2 regions of the Lactobacillus helsingborgensis genome follow, and region 2 is predicted to be linked to the other one. Evidence: predicted binding sites of a transcription regulator. Region 2 holds the regulator's gene; the other holds the start of a gene.
What was found. Region 2 encodes Rex, which represses fermentation and respiration genes when NADH is low (regulators of the CRP and FNR family bind a similar motif). Its sites were predicted from a motif close to TTGTGAANTANTTCACAA; they were not measured.
Positions count from the first base shown of each region.

Region 1: pplA (extracellular electron transfer flavoprotein PplA) is a predicted target of Rex. The motif match lies at 1,841-1,858, and genes of this name have one in related genera.

Region 1 is NZ_CP029544.1:242,025-246,462, reverse strand. It holds gene DLD54_RS01160 (FAD-dependent oxidoreductase) at 1-1,648, opposite strand, end outside; gene pplA (extracellular electron transfer flavoprotein PplA) at 1,896-2,813, shown strand; gene DLD54_RS01150 (FAD:protein FMN transferase) at 2,883-3,974, shown strand; gene DLD54_RS01145 (UbiA family prenyltransferase) at 4,014-4,438, shown strand, end outside.
Region 2 is NZ_CP029544.1:1,293,507-1,297,944, forward strand. It holds gene groL (chaperonin GroEL) at 1-1,575, opposite strand, end outside; gene groES (co-chaperone GroES) at 1,595-1,879, opposite strand; gene DLD54_RS06200 (redox-sensing transcriptional repressor Rex) at 2,060-2,698, opposite strand; gene DLD54_RS06205 (ABC-F family ATP-binding cassette domain-containing protein) at 3,029-4,438, shown strand, end outside.

The DNA.
Region 1 (4,438 bases), 800 kb from region 2:
ATACTAACATAACTCCTAAAACAATTTCCAAACACGTCATAGTCTTTTGTGCTACTAGTGCAGCTTCTTTATTAGGAATTAGAACTTTAGTTACTGCTTGCACCCAACTTGGCATTTTATCAAAGACTGCCATTGGGGAATGACCATAATCATAATTGAGGGAAAATAGAGCAGGAGCAGCAGTTGTAGCGGCTTTACCACTTGCGGCAGTCGTAGCCGCTGCCTTTTGTGAAGCACCACTGGTAGCAGCTTGAATCAGCCACGGGAATTGCAATTGCAGCTTATTAGTGAACCAAGAGCCGCTGCCCTGTACCTTGTACCAGCAGTCAACTAACCACATCAAGCCTAAATAAATTCTCAATGGTACTGCCCATAAAACATTGCCGTACCTATTAAGATTGCCCCGCCATAAAGTTGGACGCTTAATTCTGAACCATTCGTCCATTACATAGTGGAAAAGATAGTAACCGGAATAGATTTCCATAAAGTAAATCATGTCCACTACGTCTTTCATCAAGATAGCGAAAAAGCCACTCAGATGGAAAGTATTAACTAAAGACGCAACACCCCAACTAGGTCCAAGTGAAACCATAAAGCCGGAATAAGTACCCTTAAATTTAACGGGTTCACCGCCGTTAATCTGGCTCAAAATATTTCTCAAAGCACATTTACCGGCGGATTCAGCTCCCTGAACCACCTGTGGTTCACCCCGACCGCTGCCATCAGCATCATAAAGAGCCACATCACCTATGACATAAACGTGGGGATCGGTTGGAATTTGTGAATATTCATTAACTAAAATTCTACCGCCTCTACCAGTTTCAAAACCAAAGTTTTTAGCTGTAGCAACAGCCTTAACACCAGCAGTCCAGATCAATGTCCTCGTTGGATACGTTGAACCGTCTTTCAGGTCAATATAATTTTCATGAACACCAACTACACCTGTATTGACTTTAATATCTACGCCCCGCTTTAAGAGATATTTCTCCGCCTTGGCAGCATCAGCGCGATCAAGCATATTCATTACCGTTGGCGCCATTTCCATCATGGTTATCTTGATGTCGTCTTTTTGCAAATTATATTTTTTAGCTAAATCACCACGCCAGGAGTTTAATTCCCCAGCCATCTCAGTTCCGGTAAAGCCAGTACCAACAACGACGAAGTTGAGGTATTGTGCCCTTTTTTCAGGATCTCTTTCTTGAGAGCCTAAATGAACCATCAGATCAATGTGATCCCGCAGTTTTTCTGCATCATCAAGATTACCCAAAACAAAGCCGTTTTCTTTAACACCAGGAGTGTTAAAGTCATTAGGCTGCGAACCAATAGCTAAAATGACGTAATCGTATGGATAAGTGCCGTTATCGCCAATAACTTTTTTGGCAGATTGATCAATTTTAGTAATATTGTCAGTTACTACATCAACGTTTTTTCTCCGTGAAAATAAACGCTGCAGATCATACTTAAGACTCTTAGCTTCTACTCGGTTAGCTGCTACTTCGTGTAAAGAAGTCATCATGGTCATATAGGGATTTTTATCAATCAGCGTAATTTTAACATCATGCCGCTTTTTTAATTTTTTGGCAAGATGCTTGGTGGTATACAGACCGCCGTAACCGCCGCCAATTACTACAATATTCGTTTCAGCCACTTTTAACACTCCTTAATGCAAATGTACTAGTTGTCTTTTATTATACTAGTATTTACAATTATGGTAAAGTGGCTACTTTCACAATCTTTCCTAATTTTGTTTTTGTTACGCGCTTTCTTTGCTATTAAAATAACTTTTTTGTTTTTAAATTTTGTAGTTGCACAAAGTAAAACTGTATTTTATAATCTAAGTAAGTGAATGTGTACACAATGTTATATGGTTTGATATGATCACTGAGGGAGATATTATGAAAAATAATAAATTTATAACCAGCACAGCTATTTTGGCACTTTCTACGCTTTTGCTTAGTGCTTGTTCAACTACGGCTAAGAAAAGTTCTTCAAGCGATTCTAAGCCAAAAGAAAGTAAGGTCGAAAAGAAGAAAACCCCTAAGCAGATTGCCGGTGGCAAATTGCAAGATGGGGTTTACAAATTAGTCGAAGACAATTATTTCAATGGCTATAAAGTAAAGGTTTCTATGACCGTTAAAGATGGCAAGGTTACAGACACCAGCTATGATAACGTAGACAAGAATGGTAAATCAAAGGCGAAAGACGCCAAATATGAAGCACAAATGAAGAAGTATTCTCAAGCAAAAATTGGTCCTAAAGAATACATCCCTAAATTGCAAAAATCATTTGCCGCTAGTGGCGCTAATTCAAGCGCTATCCAAGTCGTTTCCGGTGCTACCAGTTCAAGCACCACTTTAAAGAACTATGTCAACCAGTTAACACAGGCAGCTCAAAAAGGTGATACTACTACCATTCACATCAATAACAATAAAAAATTAAAAGACGGCACATATAAATTAGCAGAAAAGAACTACAGCCACGGTTACCGTCAAGTGTTAACCATGGTAGTCAAAAAAGGCAAAGTCAGTGATTTTAAATACGACCAAATTAACAAAAAAGGTGTTTCCAAGACCAAGAATGCTGCTTACGAAAAGCAGATGAAGAAAGTTAACAAAGTTGGACCGAAAGAGTACATTCCAAAATTACAAAAAGAATTCTTAAAAGCTAAAGGAAACACCGAAAAAGTTCAAGCAGTTTCGGGAGCAACAGAATCTTCTCATTCATTTATCGCTTATGCTGATCAACTAATTAATGCCGCACAAAAGGGTGAAAGCGGAACTATCAAGGTTGACAATATTGTTTATCAAGAATAAAAAGTTAATTAGTTAATTACAAAAAGAGTGACATTTAGCCGCTCTTTTTTATTAGGAGAAATAAGTGATATGACCAAGCAACCAAACAAGTTTATGCTGGTAATTGCAATTTTATTAGCATGTTTTAGCCTAACTTCTTGCTCAACTCAAAGTAAAACTACTGCCCCAACAAAAACACCTGTTACCACTACTCCCACTTCAGATACCCAATTTTTAATGGGAACTGTTTGCACCATCAAGATTTACAATAAACACCAACAAAAAGCCCTGAAGGCCGGCTTTAACCGGATTAAGGAATTAGCAGCTCAAACCACGGTTAACCAAAAAGGCAGTGAAATAGACAAAATCAACAGGTATGCCGGAATTAAACCGGTCAAAGTTACCCCTACTATTTACCGTATGTGTAAAGACGCGTATCATTACAGCAAAATTTCTGCTGGTACATTCGACTTAACAATTGGACCAATTACCAGCTTATGGCGAATAGGCTTCCCCGATGCCCATAAACCTAAAGCAAGTACCATTAAAAAGCGGCTACCGTTAGTTAATTACCGTAATGTGGTTTTTAACGATCAAAAACGCACCGTTTTCTTAAAGAAAAAGAAGATGATGCTTGATTTAGGAGGAATGGCTAAAGGCTTTATTTCTGATGAAGTTATGAAAGTCTTGCAAAAAAAGGGCGTCACCAGTGCCATTATTGATCTGGGCGGCAATATCTACGTTTTAGGCAACTCCCCAACCAATAACAGTAATTGGACCGTGGGGATTCAAGACCCCAGTGCTGCGCGGGGTGATGCGATCGGCTCCTTACCGGAAAAGAATGCTACTGCAGTAACATCAGGTATTTATGAACGTTATCTCAAAGTCGGAAACAAAATTTATAGTCACTTAATGGATCCCCAAACGGGTTACCCTTGTCAAAACAACTTGTTAAGTGTCACAATTATTGCTAAGCGGTCAACCACAGGTGATGGACTGTCAACTGCAGTATTTAATCGCGGTTTGAAAAAGGGCTATGACTATGTAGAACATCTGTCTGGCGTAGAGGCAATTTTTATTACTAAAAAGAAAAAAGTCTACGTCACCTCGGGCTTAAAAGATAAATTCAAACTGTTTACGGATAATGGTTATCAACTGGCAAAGTTAAAAACCAGCAATTAATTTTGGATAAATAAAGACAATATTTTGAAAGGAAAACCAATGGAGGCTAAAAAAAAGTACAGTCACTTTACAGTAACCGATTTTTTTGAGTTGGTGCGGCTTAATACCAAGCTCAATAGTTTAATGCCTTATTTATTAGGAATTCTATTTGCTTACTTTTATTTTCATACTTTTAATTGGCAAAATTCTTTAATATACTTAGTTGCTCAAGGCGCAATCGCTTTATTTGTGACTGGTTTTAATAACGTTCAGGACTATCGTCTGGCTAAAAGCAAAGATTATCAAAAAGAACATAATTTAATTGGCAAACGTAATTTATCGCCGACAACTGCAATGGCGGTCATGCTTACTCTGCTTTTAATCGCAGCAGTCTTAGGAATTTGGCTAACTGTGCGAACCAATCTTTTTATTTTGCTGATCGGTGCCCCCGGACTTTTTGTGGCTGTATTTTACACCTACGGCCC
Region 2 (4,438 bases):
ATCTTCTGGTATTTCGGCAACAACTGCTTCAGTAGTCAGAAGCAAAGCAGCAATTGAAGCAGCATTTTGTAAAGCAGTACGAGTTACCTTGGTTGGGTCAATAATTCCGGCTTCAACCATGTTTTCCCATTTGCCATTAGCTGCGTTATAACCAACTTCATTATCTTGACCTTCAAGCTTGTTCAAGATAACTGAGCCGTCTTCACCGGCATTGTCAGCGATTTGACGAACTGGAGCAGTCAATGCCTCTAAAACAATGTTGATTCCAGTTTGTTCATCGGCATTATCACCTTTAAGGTCTTTAACTGCATCTTTAACATCTACTAATGCAGTACCACCACCGGCAACGTAACCTTCGTCAACAGCAGCACGGGTTGAGTTCAAAGCATCTTCAATACGGTATCTGCGTTCTTTTAATTCAGTTTCAGTAGCAGCACCAACATGGATAACAGCTACACCACCAGTTAATTTAGCTAAACGTTCTTGCAGTTTCTTCTTGTCAAAGTCTGAAGTAGTTTCTTCAATTTGCTTTCTGATAGAATCTTCACGATCTTTAATAGCTTCATTAGAGCCAGAACCATCAACAATGGTTGTTGAATCCTTAGTAACAGTAATGCGACGAGCTTGACCTAATTGATCAATCTTAGTGTCTTTTAATTCAAGTCCTAAATCATCAGTAATTACTGTACCACCAGTTAAAGCGGCAATATCTTGCAGTTGTTCTTTACGACGGTCACCAAAGCCAGGAGCCTTAACAGCAACAACGTTAAATGTACCACGAATCTTGTTCAAAACTAATGTTGGTAAAGCTTCGCCTGAAACATCGTCAGCAATAATCAGTAATGATTTACCTTGTTGCACAATTTCTTGTAACAATGGCAAAATGTCTTGGATATTGGAAATCTTCTTATCAGTAATTAAAATATATGGATTGTCAAGATCAGCTTCCATCTTGTCGTTGTCAGTTACCATGTATTGTGACAGGTAACCACGGTCAAATTGCATACCTTCAACTACTGACAATTCAGTTTCAATACCACGTGAATCTTCAATAGTAATAACACCATCATTACCAACCTTTTCCATTGCATCAGCGATTAAATCACCAACTTCTTTGGAAGCTGAAGATACAGAAGCAACTTGGGCAATTTGGTCTTTTGAAGAAACAGTGTGACTAATCTTGTGTAATTCGTTAACTACAGCCTTAGTAGCTTTTTCAATACCACGACGAACACCTACAGGGTTAGCACCAGCGGTAACATTCTTCATGCCTTCGCGAATAATTGCTTGAGTCAAAACAACAGCAGTAGTAGTACCGTCACCGGCAATATCATTAGTTTTTTGTGCTGCTTCAGCAACTAACTTAGCACCCATGTTCTCATAGTGGTCTTTTAACTCAATTGCTTTGGCAATAGTTACACCATCGTTTGTAATGTCAGGGTTGCCGTATGATTGCTCTAAAACAACGTTTCTACCCTTAGGACCAATAGTTGCCTTAACAGTGTCAGCTAATTTATCAACGCCCTTTAATAGGGAACGTCTTGCTTTTTCTGAAAATTTAATATCTTTTGCCATATTTTTATGCGCTCCTTAATTACTTAACAATTGCTAAAATATCTTTTTCATGAAGGACTAAATATTTTTCACCATCGTATTTAACATCTGTACCGGAATACTTATCGTATAAAACAACGTCGCCTTCCTTAACAGTCATAGGTATTTTACTGCCATTTTCAGCATAATTACCTTCACCGACAGCAACAACTTCACCTTCGGTTGGCTTTTGTTTAGCATTAGAAGCTAGGACGATTCCGCCTACAGTTTTTTCTTCTTCTTCTTTAACTTTTACGATCACGCGATCACCAATTGGTTGTAACACGTTTGTCCCTCCTACAATTAATTTTTGTTAATTTAATGTGCCGTTAGCACTCTTGCTCATCAAGTGCTAACTTACATCTATGATAATAACCCCTTTTCCCAAAAAATGCAAGAAAAAATTAGCACTTTTTTGTTTAAAGTGCTAATTCGTTTGTTTAATAACTTTTTGGTATGATTACTATTATTTATTGTTTTTATCAGAATCAAGAAAATAAATAAGAGTTTGCAATTCAGTGGCTAAGTCAACGTTTTGAATTCTAATGCCGGAGGGAGCAGATAAACGAATAGGAGTAAAATTCATAATCCCCCTAATACCAGCTTCAACCATGTCATCAGCCGTCTTTTGCGCAGTGGCAGAAGGTACAGTTAAGATAGCAATAGAGATTTGTTGATCACTAAGTTGTTTTTTTAACTCTCCCATTTCATAAACCGGAACGCCACTCAGTATTTTTCCCGTGATCCTTTGATCAATGTCAAATGCGCAAGAGATACGGATATTATTAGTACGTTTGAAATTGTAATTCAGTAAGGCATGCCCCAAATTACCAACTCCAACTAAAGCGACATTAGTCAAAGTATCTTGATTTAAAATCTTCTTGAAAAAAGAAAGCAAGCTCTTAACATCATAGCCATAACCACGCTTACCCAAAGCACCGAAGTAGGAAAAGTCACGTCTAATTGAAGCACTGTCAACTTGAACTGCTTCTGACAATTCAGTCGATGACACTTTTTCTTTACCAGCTTCATTCAAAATAATTAAATAGCGGTAGTATAAAGGCAGTCTTTTAGCCGTTGCTGTGGGTATCTTGATCTTTTCCATTTAAAAGCCTCCAATTGATTAAGTATAGTATATATTTCGTTTTTGTGAATTATTCAGCAATTACTATTATTCTACCTATAAATTTATGCCATTTGCAAATGTTTTTTTCACAATCTACCGTTTTTTAGCTACAAATAACATATTTTGAGCAAAAATCTATACCATGTTATTTTCAGCAATGCTCTCAATAATAGAGAATTTACATAATGACAATTCTTTCTTAGCTTTGTGTCAGCTAAACACAAACAGTAATTCTTTTTATATTAACCTTCAAAACTCTCACACAAGAAATCTAGTCAGTATGCTAAAATGGTTTCTAGGTGAAAAATTATGATAATTGCACAAGGGCACGATTTAGAAAAACAATTTGGTGCCAATACGTTATTTAAAAATGTCAATTTTTCAATTGACGCGAATGCAAGAATAGGTCTTATTGGACCTAATGGTGTTGGTAAGACAACATTACTTAAGATTATGACCGGTGAAGAAGAAGCCACGCATGGTGAATTCACTATCAATAAAAATATCGCTGTGGGTTATATTGCTCAGGAAAATGCTTTAGGCGAAAGTAAAACTATTTGGGAAGAAATGCTCAGTGTATTTGCCCCTTTAATTAATATGAGCCAAAAAATAGCAGATTTACAAAAGAAAATGGCTGCAAGTCCCCAAAATGCAGAATTGTTAAAACAATACGACCAGTTGCAATTCGACTTTGAACAACAAGGCGGATATACCTATCAAGCGGATATTAAAAGTATTTTAAACGGGTTCAACTTCCCAGAAGCAACTTGGTCAAAAAAGATTGGCAGCCTTTCTGGAGGAGAAAAAACCAGACTGGCATTTGTGAAGCTGCTTTTGCGTAAACCACCGTTATTGTTATTGGACGAACCGACCAATTACCTTGATTTAGACACATTAGATTGGCTCGAAAACTACCTAAAAAGCTATACTGGAGCTATCTTGGTGGTTTCCCACGACCAATATTTTTTGGATAATTTAGCAACTCAAATTTTTGAATTGCAGTTTGGCAAATTAACTGTCTTTAAAGGCAATTATTCCGCATATGTAGCAGAACGCCAACTGCGCAACCGGCAACAAGAAGAAGCTTACGAAAAGCAACAAGAAAAAATCAAAAAAGACGAGGAATTTATACAAAAAAATATCGTCAGAGCTAAAACCACCAAAAGAGCTCAAAGCCGCCGTAAACAATTAGAAAAAATGGATAGGATCACTCCCCCGAAGCACAAAAATAAAGTTCGTATTAATTTCACAAGTGAGCGACTTTCGGGCAAAGAAGTGTTAATTTTACGCAATCTAACCATTGGGTATCCGGGAAAAACAATGGTACACGATATTTCCTTACAAATAAATAAAGGCGACCGCGTGGCAGTGATCGGTCAAAATGGTATCGGTAAATCAACTTTGCTCAAAACCATTATGAAAAAGTTAAAGCCTCAGAATGGTGCAATTAAATACGGAGCTGCACTAGACGTTGGCTACTATGACCAAGAATTGCAACTCCTTGATCCTACTAAAACTGTGATTGATACCGTTTGGGACAGACATAAAACGATGCCTGAACGTGATGTTCGTTCAATTTTAGCCAGCTTCTTATTTACCGCAAAAGATATTGATAAAACTGTCGGACAATTATCTGGTGGTCAAAAAGCGAGATTAACGTTAACTGTATTATCACTTGAACACAACAACTTTCTCCTAATGGATGAACCTACGAACCAT